DNA from 3 places in the Xanthomonas albilineans genome. Region 3 is predicted to be linked to each of the others. Evidence: predicted binding sites of a transcription regulator. Region 3 holds the regulator's gene; each other region holds the start of a gene.

What was found. The regulator HrcA, encoded in region 3, represses chaperone genes, less so after heat shock. The targets are predictions, from matches to a motif close to TTNGCACTCNNNNNNNNNGAGTGCNAA.
Region 1: XaFJ1_RS01275 (co-chaperone GroES) is a predicted target of HrcA. The motif match lies at 1,591-1,617, and genes of this name have one in related genera.
Region 2: rpoH (RNA polymerase sigma factor RpoH) is a predicted target of HrcA. The motif match lies at 2,171-2,197, and genes of this name have one in related genera.

The regions. Positions count from the first base shown of each region.
Region 1 covers NZ_CP046570.1:293,182-297,345, reverse strand. Annotated here, with positions in the region: gene groL (chaperonin GroEL) at 1-1,142, opposite strand, end outside; gene XaFJ1_RS01275 (co-chaperone GroES) at 1,254-1,541, opposite strand; gene cutA (divalent-cation tolerance protein CutA) at 1,797-2,138, shown strand; gene XaFJ1_RS01265 (protein-disulfide reductase DsbD family protein) at 2,158-4,164, shown strand, end outside.
Region 2 covers NZ_CP046570.1:3,354,842-3,359,005, forward strand. Annotated here, with positions in the region: gene XaFJ1_RS14035 (primosomal protein N') at 1-466, shown strand, start outside; gene XaFJ1_RS14040 (glycosyltransferase family protein) at 483-971, opposite strand; gene rpoH (RNA polymerase sigma factor RpoH) at 1,282-2,160, opposite strand; gene ung (uracil-DNA glycosylase) at 2,373-3,113, opposite strand; gene XaFJ1_RS14055 (response regulator) at 3,157-3,981, opposite strand; gene ftsX (permease-like cell division protein FtsX) at 3,989-4,164, opposite strand, start outside.
Region 3 covers NZ_CP046570.1:1,933,914-1,938,077, forward strand. Annotated here, with positions in the region: gene dnaK (molecular chaperone DnaK) at 1-1,142, opposite strand, end outside; gene grpE (nucleotide exchange factor GrpE) at 1,292-1,813, opposite strand; gene hrcA (heat-inducible transcriptional repressor HrcA) at 1,982-3,040, opposite strand; gene recN (DNA repair protein RecN) at 3,152-4,164, shown strand, end outside.

The DNA of each region.
Region 1 (4,164 bases), 1.6 Mb from region 3:
ACCTTGATCACCGCCACACCGCCGGCCAGCTTGGCCATGCGCTCCTGCAACTTCTCCTTGTCGTAGTCGGAGGAGGTCTCGGCAATCTGCAATTCGATCTGCTTGATGCGCGACTCGATCGCGGCCGTATCGCCGACGCCATCGATGATGGTGGTGTTCTCCTTGGAAACCTGTACCTTCTTGGCGCGGCCCAGATCCTTCAGGGTCGCCTTCTCGAGGGACAGACCCACCTCCTCGGAGATCACGGTGCCGCCAGTCAGCACCGCCATGTCTTCCAGCATCGCCTTGCGGCGGTCGCCGAAGCCAGGAGCCTTGACCGCCACGACCTTGACGATGCCACGAATGGTGTTGACTACCAGAGTCGCCAGCGCCTCGCCTTCCACTTCCTCGGCGACGATCAGCAGCGGCTTGCCGGCCTTGGCCACGCCTTCCAGCAACGGCAGCAGGTCACGCACGTTGGAGATCTTCTTGTCGTGCAGCAGGATGAACGGATCGTCCAAGTCGGCCGACTGGCTCTGCTGGTTGTTGATGAAGTATGGCGACAGGTAGCCGCGGTCGAACTGCATGCCTTCGACCACATCCAGTTCGTTGACCAGGCCCGAGCCTTCCTCGACCGTGATCACACCCTTCTTGCCGACCTTCTTCATCGCATCGGCGATGATGTCGCCGATCGACGCGTCGGAGTTGGCGGAGATGGTGCCGACCTGGGCGATGGCCTTGTCGTCGGCGGTGGGCTTGCTGATCTTCTTCAACTCGACCACGGCGGCCGCAACCGCCTTGTCGATGCCGCGCTTGAGGTCCATCGGGTTCATGCCGGCAGCCACGGCCTTGGAGCCTTCGCGGATCAGCGCCTGCGCCAGCACGGTGGCGGTGGTGGTGCCATCGCCGGCGTTATCGGACGTTTTGGAGGCGACTTCCTTCACCATCTGTGCGCCCATATTTTCGAACTTATCCGCCAGTTCGATTTCCTTGGCGACGGAGACGCCGTCCTTGGTGATGTGCGGGGCACCGAAGCTCTTCTCGAGCACGACGTTGCGGCCCTTCGGGCCAAGGGTGGCACTGACGGCATTGGCGAGGATGTTGACACCGCGCACCATGCGCGAACGGGCGTCTTCGCCGAAACGGATATCTTTGGCAGCCATATGGGTAACTCCGGAATGCGTGATTTGGGGATGAGGAATCGACCGGCAACGCCGGGCTGAGAGCACAGGGAGCGCACTGCGCGTCCCGCGTCCAACCCCGCGCTGAGGCTTTTAGCCGACGACGGCCAGGACGTCGTCTTCGCGCAGCACCTTGTACTCGACACCTTCTGACTTGTAGCTGGAACCGGCGTACTGGCCATAGATGACCTTGTCGCCAACCTTCAGCGCCGGCGCGCGCACGCTGCCGTTGTCCAGCGGCTTGCCGGGGCCTACAGCCACGACTTTGCCCTTGGTGGACTTTTCCTTGGCCGAATCCGGGATCACGATGCCGCCGGCGGAGATTTCGTCGGCTTCGATCGGCTGGACTACGACGCGGTCGTAAAGCGGCTTGATGCTCATTGAGAGAGACCTCTTAAGTAATTGACTGGTCTAAAAAATTTCGGCGGTATTAGCACTCGCGCATGACGACTGCCAGCAACGCTCGCGAAAAAACCCGGCACACCGGGATGCGCAAGATGTAGTGCCACGACCAGAGATTTCAAGGGCCGGAAGCAAAAAAATTTCGCTCAGGCTGTTCCACAACACACACCAACCTCCAGGCAGCACCCTGGGCACCCCGCCAAAGCCACGGCGACGTCCTTATACTGTGGATGTATGGCCTCGCCCGCGCTACGCTTGTTGTTCAGCACCTGCCCCGATGTGGCCAGCGCCACTCGGATCGCGCTAGCACTGGTCGGCGAACGACTGGCCGCCTGCGTCAGTCGCATGCCGGGCCTGCACTCCACCTACCGCTGGCAGGGTACGGTGGAGCAGACCGACGAAGTACTGCTGCTGATCAAAACCGCTGCCGACCGGCTGCCCGCATTACGGCAGCGGCTATGCGAACTGCACCCTTACGAGGTCCCCGAACTGCTCGAAGTCGAGGTTACAGATGGCCTGCCCGCCTACCTGCAATGGCTACATGCCCAAACCCGTGAAGAACTAGAAGAACCATAACTAGAAGAATCATAAGCCGATGAACTTGCTCCATCGTGTCACCGCCCTGTGCCTGCTGGCCATGGCCGCCTTCCCCGCCTTAGCGATCAGCGAAAAAGACCTGCTGCCGGTGGACCAGGCCTTCGTGCTGAGCGCGCAGGCGCCCGAGCCCGGCCGCATCGTGCTGCACTGGAACATCGCCAAGGGCTATTACCTGTATCGGCACCGGATCGCGGTACGGGTGATCGACGGCTTCAAAGCCAATCCAACCCTGCAACTGCCGGCCGGACACAAGAAGACCGATCCGTATTTCGGCGAAGTGGAAACCTACCGTAACGAACTAACCGCCGTGCAAAGCGGCCTCGCCGCACCCGGCACCACACGCCTGCAAATGGAAGTGCGCTACCAGGGCTGTGCCGACGCCGGCGTGTGCTACCCGCCGCAGAAACGCATGCTCGAGGTGATGCTACCTGCGGTCGTTGCCGCGGATGCGGCGCCGCCCACCACGTCTGCGCTGCCAAGCAACCGCTCAGGTGCCGAGGAAAAACCGCTGTTCGGCCCCAGTGCCGCTACCGACGCGCTGCAAGGCCTGCCGCTGCCGTCGGACCAGGCCTTCGGCTTCGAAGCCATCGTCAGCGACGGCAATACGTTGCTGTTGCGTTTCACTCCCGCGCCAGGCTACTACCTGTACCGTGACCGCACCGCGCTGGCGCTGGAAGGCGCTCCCGGCATCCGCACAGGCATGCCGCGCTGGCCGCAGGGCCGCTCACACCAAGACGAGCATTTCGGCAACGTGGTGGTCTACTTCAGCCAAAGCGAGGTGACCGTACCGCTGCAACGGCAGCGCACCAATGCCGCCGAGGCGACCTTGGTGGCCACCTTCCAGGGTTGTCAAACCGACGGCATCTGCTATCCGCCCATGACGCGGCGCGTGAAGCTGTCGCTCCCCAAAGGCACGCTCACTCCGCTCAATCAAGCGACGGTGACGCCGCTACTGGTGAGCCCACTGGACAGCCGCCAGACCGACGCCAACAACGCGACCACCACTGCCAGTCAAGCGACAGCGCCTACGCCCAAACCCACGCCGGCTGCCTCGGCGCACAGTGACGCACGCCGCGCCCCGCCGCCGCACGCACCGCAAAACCTGCTGTGGATCCTGCTGCTGGCACTGGGAGGCGGCCTGGTACTGAACCTATTGCCGTGCGTGCTGCCGATCCTGTCGTTGAAGGTCCTGGGCTTGGCACAAAGCGGCGAAAGCCGCAGCCGCGCTCGCCACCATGCGCTCTGGTACACCCTGGGGGTATTGACCTCCTTCGCCGTGGTCGGCGGTATCGCCGTCGCCGCGCGTCTGCTGTGGGGCTTCCAATTGCAGCGCCCGGGCTTCGTCGCAGTGCTGGTGTATCTGATGTTCGTGGTCGGGCTCAGCCTGTCCGGCGTGTTCACCCTCAGCACCAATCTCGGCGGCCTGGGCCAATCGCTGTCGGCACGCAGCGGACCGGTCGGCGATTTCTTCACCGGCGTGCTGGCCTGCGTGGTGTCCAGTGCCTGTATCGGCCCATTCATGGGTCCGGCGCTGGGCTATGCGCTGACCGCACCACCGGCCACGGCCATGCTGGTGTTCCTGACCCTGGGCCTGGGCTTGGCGCTACCGTTCCTGCTGATCGGCTTCGTGCCGTCCCTGGCTACGCGGCTGCCCAAGCCGGGGGCGTGGATGGAAACGCTCAAGCAAGTGCTGGCGTTCCCGATGTACCTGACCGCGATCTGGCTGCTCTGGGTGCTGGGCAAGCAGCGCGGGGTGGACGCGGTGGCCTTGCTGCTGATCGGCGCCACGCTGCTGGCCCTGGGCCTGTGGTGGTTCGAGCGCGCACGCTGGCGCGGCCATGCGCTGGGGATGCGCGCGGCCAGCGTATTGCTGCTGCTGGCGCTGTTGCCGGCCTGGGGCGTGACCCGACTGCCTCCGCCCAGTGCCACGATGGAAGAGGGCAATACCGTGGCCTATTCGCCAGAAATGCTCGACCGTCTGCGCACCGACAACCGCGTGGTGTTC
Region 2 (4,164 bases), 1.4 Mb from region 3:
GCAGCAGTTGATCCAGGTCGCCGGCCGCGCCGGCCGCGCCACACGCCCCGGTGACGTCTGGTTGCAGACCCACCATCCCGGTCATCCGCTACTGGAAATCTTAGTGCACGGCGGCTACCACGCCTTCGCCGCAGCGGAACTGGCGCAGCGCGAAGCCGCCGGCTTCCCACCATTCGCGCATCTGGCACTGCTGCGCGCCGAGGCCAAGCAGGTCGATCACGCCAACGCCTTTCTCGCCGCAGTGCGTGCGCTGCTGCCAGCGCACGATCAGGTACAGCGCTTCGGCCCAATGCCGGCGCCAATGCCACGCCGCGCAGGTTTCCAACGTACCCAGCTGCTGCTCTCGGCCAGTACCCGGCGTGCACTGCATCGCCTGCTGGATGCGGCCGTGCCGGCAATCCATGCACTAACGCAGGCACGGCGGGTACGCTGGTCGCTGGACGTGGACCCGCAGGATCTGTATTGAAGCGCCAGCGCGCTGCTCAGCTGCCGCCTTGCAACGCCAGCAGCAGCTGCACGCGCAGCGCCGCGTAGTCGCTAGCCTCCACGCAGCGCCAGAGGCCGGCATCCGTACCAAGGCCGCCGGCGGCGGTGGCCACCACCGGTTTGTCAGCGACCAACGCCAACAGCAGCCCGCGCGGCTGCTGTTCGATCCAGGCAGGCAATACCACGATGGTCGCCGCATGCACGCCCGCCGCCATCGAGGCCACCCGGCGCACGTCGAAGCCGCTCCAGAAATCCATCGTTTCCTGCGCACCAGGCGGCAGTAACAATTGCAGCGGGAGACCACGCAGCGCCTCGCGCAGTTCGAACGCGCCCTTGCGCGCCAGCGAGGCGGCGGCCAGCAACACCCGTGGTGTGGTGCATTCGGTAGTGTCTTCGACCATGGCAATAGCCGTGGCCGGGACTGCCGGCAGCGCCGGCACCTGCCAGGCCAGCGCGATGCCACGTCCATCCGCAAGCGCCAGCAACTCGCCGTGCGGGGTAATCCAGTGACGCGCCTGCGCCAGGGCCGCGCGCTAGGTGGCACGCACATCGGCAGATCGGAGTGACTGCGATGCCTGCCCGTGCCTTGCCGGTTCGGTACGGGACCAGTCTCAGCAGGCTAGAAACGCTCCGCCAGATGCTTCGCCTAAGCGCTGGCGGGCGGGCTTGTTAGGCTGCGCTTGTCGATCCAAGCTTAAGTCCAGTTGCGTCTCAAGCCAACGGCAGCTTTAACCGGCTGTCATGGGGCCGAAACGGGCGTTTATGCCTTCCGGATTCGGGCGGCGTGCAGGCGTATCAGGCGACGAACAGCGCCTTCATCTTCTTCAGCGCGTTGGCCTCGATCTGGCGGATGCGTTCGGCCGAAACGCCATACTCGTCGGCTAGTTCCTGTAGCGTGATCTTACTGTCCGCGTCCAACCAGCGACGCTCGATGATGTCGCGCGAGCGCGCATCCAATTCCGCCAAGCCTTCGCGCAACAGTTGCAGTTGATTGTCATCGCTGTCGGCACGTTCGTAGGCCTGCGAAGGATCTTCCTCGTTGGCCATCAGATAGGCAGCCGGCGAGGGCGGCGCATGATCGTCGTCCTCGTCGGACGGGGCGTCGAAGCCGATGTCGCGACCTGACAGACGCGATTCCATCTCCAGCACCTCGCGCTCGGACACGTTGAGGTCCTTGGCGACCGCCGTCACTTCTGCCGCGTTCATCCAGCCCAGGCGGGTCTTGGACTTGCGCAGGTTGAAGAACAGCTTGCGCTGCGCCTTGGTCGTAGCGACCTTGACGATACGCCAGTTCTTCAGAATGTACTCGTGCATCTCGGCACGGATCCAGTGCACCGCGAAGCTGACCAAACGCACGCCCATGTCCGGGTCGAAGCGCTTGACCGCCTTCATCAGGCCGATGTTGCCCTCCTGAACAAGATCGCCCAGCGGCAGACCATAGCCGTTGTAGCCGCGGGCTACATGGACCACGAAGCGCAAGTGGGAATGGACCAGTTCGCGGGCCGCATCCAGGTCCTCCTGGTCGCGGTAGCGCACCGCCAAGGCGTGCTCCTCCTCGGACGTCAGCACCGGGATCTGGTGCACGGCGCCGATATAGGCATCCAGCGAACCGAGCGGACTGGGAATCGGAAGATTGTTGGCCACCAATGCGGTGGTAGGAAGAGTCTGGCTCATAGTGGTCATCTTAGCAGTCAACTAATTGGACTGCCGGGTTCAGTAAAAAGTTCCTTCGTTCTGTTTATGAAACATTCGAGTCAAAAAAATGCCATGACAGAGATATTGCAACGATCGGACGGAACAATGAAGCAGCCCGTTTGGGTTACGAATTTAGCACCCGCTTCGCGAAAATGGCGTCCATACAGCCCCCGTGTCGACGCGACATCCCATCACAGTTCAGGCATCGGGTAACCCCGCGCTTCCAGATCTACGCGCGCCGGCAGGCTCCAGTCGATCGGGGCGCTCCCCCGACGGCACAGGTATTCGTTGGCGGCGGAGAAATGCTTGCAGCCCAGGAAACCACGGTGCGCGGACAGCGGCGAGGGATGCGGCGCCTTCAGCACCCGGTGGCGCCGGGTATCGATGACCTTGCCCTTGGCCTGCGCATAACTCCCCCATAACAGGAACACCAGCCCCTCGCGCTCGCGGTTGAGTGTCTCCACCACGTGGTCGGTGAAGCCTTCCCAGCCTTTGCCCTGGTGGGCACCGGCACGGCCTTCCTCGACCGTGAGCACCGCATTGAGCAGCAGCACACCGCGCTGCGCCCAGGGCAGCAGGCAGCCATGATCGGGACGGCGGATGCCCAAGTCGTCCTCGATCTCTTTGTAGATGTTAAGCAGGGATGGCGGCACCGGCACGCCGGGCAGCACCGAGAAACACAAGCCATGCGCCTGACCACGCCCGTGGTAAGGATCCTGGCCCAGGATCACCACCTTCACCGCATCGAACGGGGTAGCCTGGAATGCGGCGAAGATCTGCCGTCCCGGCGGGAACACGTGTGCGCCGGCCGCCTTGCGCTGGCGCAGATAGGCGGCCAACTCGCGCATTTCCGGGCGCAACAGCCAGTCGCCGACCTGCGCCTTCCACGACGGCTCCAACTGGATCCGGCTCTCGTCTTCGTTGTTGGTCATTGCATACGGACTCGGCACGTCAAGTCAAAAGGTCACCGCGTTCCTAATTGAGTCTGGCTAGACGCAACTGGAACAACACCTTGGTCACCAGCAAACGCTCTTCGATCGGCTTTTGCACCAAGTCGTTGGCGCCAGCAAGCAGCAGCGCGGACTGATTGTAAGGATTGCTGTCGCCGGTCATCACCAACACCGGCATGCGCCGCTTGCCGTAGGCAAAATCCAAGCGGATCCGCTGGACCACGTCGCGACCGTTGAGTTCACCCTTGAGGGTGACGTCGGTCAACACAAGATCGATGCGGTGCGTGGTGTGACCAAGGGATTCGGCGGTCAGCAAAACGAACGCCTCCTCGGCGCTCAAGACATGCAGCACCTGCAATCGCTGGCGCTCGAGCATGCGCTTGGTCGCCTCGGCAACCACCCGGCTGTCCTCGATATAAAGGACGGTTGCCCCAACCATCGGCTGCGGCTGCACATAGCCGCGGACGAAGGTCGCCAACGCCTTGTGGCCCAGGGCCTTGTCGAAATAGTCGGTGACGTATTCGGTAAATCGGCGTTCCACCAGATGCCGCTGAGCATCGCCAGAGACCACGATCACTGGCACATAAGCCTGCCCAGCGGCCTCGCGCACGCTGCGCGCCAGGGCCAGGCCGTCGCCATCGGGTAGCGCCAGCGAGGTGGTGACCAGATCGACCGGGCCAGCCTCCAGCGCCGCACGCGCCTCGGCGATGCTGGCGCAGCCGACCACCTCGACATCCAGCAACTCGCGGTGCAGCACATCGGCGATCAGCTTGCGCACCAGCTTGGATCCATCGACCACCATCACCCGCGGGGCGGCGTTGATCAGGTGCTTGAACTCGTGCACAGACATGCGCACTTCACGTATCGGTGGGCCGTGTCTGACGCAGGAAGTGGCCGGTCACCAGCCAGGCGCCGAGCCAGCCAAGCAACAAGGTGCCGAGCAGAACCAGCGGCACGTGTAATACGTCCAGTCCATGCAGCAGGAAATGGCTACCGTAGCTGTCCGCCAGCGCCGCCAGCGGCGGCCCCAGTG
Region 3 (4,164 bases):
CCCTGGATCGCCGCGCCCAACGCCACGGCCTCGTCCGGGTTGACGTCCTTGCGCGGATCCTTGCCGAAGAACTCGGCCACGGCCTGCTGCACCTTGGGCATGCGGGTCTGGCCACCGACCAGGATCACCTCGGTGATGTCGCTGGCGCGCAAGCCGGCATCGTTCAACGCGGTGCGGCACGGGTCGATGGTGCGCTTGACCAGATCTTCCACCAGCGCCTCGAGCTTGGCCCGGGTCAGCTTGATGTTCAGATGCTTCGGACCCGACGCGTCGGCGGTGACGTAAGGCAAGTTGACTTCGGTCTGCTGCGAGGACGAGAGTTCGATCTTGGCACGCTCGGCGGCATCCTTCAGGCGCTGTAGCGCCAACGGATCCTTGCGCAGATCGATGCCTTGATCTTTGTTGAACTCGTCCACCAGATAGTCGATGACGCGCTTGTCGAAATCCTCGCCACCCAGGAAGGTGTCGCCATTGGTGGCTAGCACTTCGAACTGCTTTTCGCCGTCGACATTGGCGATTTCGATGATCGACACGTCGAAGGTGCCGCCACCCAGGTCGTACACGGCAATCTTGCGATCACCGCCGTGAGCCTTGTCCAAGCCATATGCAAGCGCCGCCGCTGTAGGCTCGTTGATGATGCGCTTGACGTCCAGGCCGGCGATGCGACCGGCGTCCTTGGTCGCCTGACGCTGGCTATCGTTGAAGTACGCCGGCACGGTGATGACCGCTTCGGTCACCTTCTCGCCAAGGAACGCCTCGGCGGTCTTTTTCATCTTTTCCAGCACCTGTGCGGAAATTTCCTGCGGCGCCAGCTTGCGTCCATCGGCAGTGGCCACCCAGGCATCGCCGTTGTCGTGCTGAGCGATGGCGTAAGGCACCAGGCCGATGTCCTTCTGCACTTCGGCATCGCCGAACTTGCGGCCGATCAGACGCTTGACCGCATGGAAGGTGTTCTTCGGGTTGGTCACCGCCTGGCGCTTGGCCGAGGCGCCCACCAACACTTCGCCGTCCTTGGTGTAGGCGACGATCGAAGGCGTGGTGCGGTCGCCCTCGGAATTCTCGATGACGCGAGCCTTGCCGCCGTCCATGATCGCCACGCACGAATTGGTCGTGCCCAGGTCGATGCCGATGATCTTGCCCATTGGAATGACTCCTGAAATGTCGTGTGTCCGGCCTGTGCCGGGGGTCTGGTTCGGATATAGGGATGGCCGCAGATCATTCAAGCCATCGCCGCAAATTTGCGTTCTACCGCCACAGCCGCATCCGGTTCATGCGCAGGCGGCAGCCGCGCTCAATCGTGCTTGGCCACCACCACCAGGGCTGGACGCAGCAGGCGCTCGTTGAGCAGGTAGCCTTTCTGGAATACCTGAATCACGTATCCCGGGGCGACGCCCTCTAACTCGGCCTCACTGATCGCCTGGTGGTGCTCGGGGTCGAACGGCTGCCCAGCCGGGTCGAGCAGGGTCAATCCATTGTCGGCAGCGACCTTGAGCAGTTGCTTGTAGGTCAGTTCCAAACCATCACGCAGCGGACTAGGTTCGCTGCCGGCGGCGGTCAGCCCCGCATCCAGGCTGTCGAACACCGGCAATAAGTCGCCGAGCAGACGCTCGTTGGCGAACTTACGCGCCTGCTCCACGTCGCGCGCGATGCGCTTGCGCTGATTTTCCAGGTCGGCCCGCTCGCGCAGGGCATCGGCCTTGACCAGGGCCAGTTCGCTACGCAGCGTTTCCAACTCCGCCTGTAGCGGATCGGTCGCAGGCTGCTGCGCCTCGGTCAGATGTTCAGAATCGAATTCGGGGTGATCTTGGCTCATGTCTGGTCTGTGTCCCTGGCGGGAGGTACACCCGCGCTACCGGACCACCTAATGTGGGCGATGCGCAAGGATTCAAGATGCTGTGTTGCAGGGAAAGGGCGGAACGGGAGATAGAAGCGATGGCGCACAGCAGAAGGCCTGATCGACAAGGGCTAACCGCGCCGACCGTCAACGTTCATCAGACGGAGCCGGGTCGAGCCTTGCACCCAGCACCTCGGCAGCGATCTGCACCAACGGGATGACCCGGTCGTAGTCCATGCGCTTGGGGCCGATCACCCCCAGCACGCCAAGCACCTGACCACCGGCCATGTAGGGCGCCGTCACCAGCGACACGCTCTCCAGCGGCACCATGCCGGTCTCCTCGCCGATGAAGATGCGCACCCCTGGGGCACGGATGGTGCGCTCCAGCAGTTGCAGGATTTCGCGCTTGCTGGCGAAAACCTCGAACAGTTCGCGCAACCGCTCCAAGTCCGACAGATCCTGCACCCCCATCAGCTTGGTCTGCCCGGCTAGCACGACATCGTCGCCGACCGGGGCCAGCGCTTGTTCGGCCAATTCAACACTGTGGGCAAGCAATTGTTCCATCGCGTCGCGTGCGCGGCGCAGGTCGCGCAACAGGCTGGCGCGGATGTCGGCCAGTGCGCGCCCGGCGAAATGGGCGTTCAGATAATTGGCGACGCGTTCCAGTTCCGCCGGCTCGTAGGCCTTGCGCGGCTCGATCACCCGGTTTTGCACTTCATTGTCGGCGAACACCAGGATCGCCAGCACGCGCCGCGCATCCAGGGGCACGAAGTCGATGTGCCGGAACGCGAACTGCTCGCGCTTGGGCGCACTGACCACGCCGACGAAATGGGTCATCGCCGACAGCAACTCCGAGGCGCTACCGAGCAGCGCTTGGGTACCGGCGGCATTGGCCATCTCCGCGCGCAGCCGCGCCACTTCGTCCTCGGCAGGCGGGCGCATCTGCACCAGACTGTCGACGAATACCCGATAACCGGTGGCAGTGGGCACGCGCCCGGCCGACGTGTGCGGCGAGCTGAGCAGGCCGGCGTCTTCGAGGTCGGCCAGGATGTTGCGGATCGTCGCCGGGCTCACGTCCAGCCCGGCATGGCGGGCCAACGTCTGCGAACCGACCGGCTCGCCGTCACGGATGTAACGCGAGATCAAGGTGCGCAGCAATTGCCGGGCACGCGGATCGAGGGCGGACTGCAACGGCGAGGCAGGCATGGAATCAACCCGTGAGACTAGACACTAGATAATGGTTGCCTGGCCGCTTGGCAAGTCATTGGCCTACCTACCCGCGCATGCTAGCGTTGCGCGGCCCTGGATATAGACCCCATGCTCAAACACCTTTCGATCAAGGATTTCGCCGTCGTCCGCGGCACCGAACTGGAATTGGGCCCCGGCATGACCGTGGTGTCCGGTGAAACCGGGGCCGGCAAGTCGCTGATGGTGGATGCGCTCGGTTTCCTGTCCGGGTTGCGCGCCGACAGCGGCGTGGTCCGCCACGGCGCCGAGCGCGCCGAACTGTCGGCCGAATTCAGCCTCCCCGCCACCGCCCCGGCGCGCACCTGGCTGCGCGAGAACGAACTGGACGACGACGCGCACTGCCAGCTGCGCCGGGTGATCCGTGCTGACGGTGGTTCCCGCGCCTGGATCAACGGACGTCCGGTGACATTGACGCAACTGGCCGAACTGGCCGGTCACCTGGTGGAGATCCACGGCCAGCACGAACACCAGGCGCTGCTTTCGCGCAGCAGCCAGCTCGGTCTGCTCGACGCCTACGCCCGCAACGAGACCGAGCGCACCATGGTGCGCAGCACCGCCATGCGCTGGCAAGCACTGCTGACCGAGCGCGAGACCCTGCTGGCACAGGGCGACGTCTCCGACCGCATCGGCTTCCTGCAGCACCAATTGAGCGAACTGCAGCGCGAGGATCTGGACCCCGCGGCGATCGCGACGCTGGACGCTAACCACCGTCGCCAGGCCCATGCCGCCGCGCTGATCGCGGCATGCGAGAGCGCGGCGCAACGGCTCAACGGGGACGACACACCGGCGGCACTGGAACTGCTGCAGCAAACCCGCCATGCACTGGGCAAGGTCGGCGAATACGACCCGCGCCTGAGCGAGGTCCAGGCACTGATCGACAGTGCCAGCATCCAACTAGAAGAAGCGCTGGCATTGCTCGAACGGACGCGCGACGACCTCGATGCCGACCCCGCGCAATTCGAGGACATGGAACGCAAGCTCGGGCGCCTACACGACCTGGCTCGCAAACACCGAATCGGCATGGAGGCGCTGAGCGCACATCGCGACGCACTGCTCGCCGAAGTGGAGAGCCTGCGCGGCAC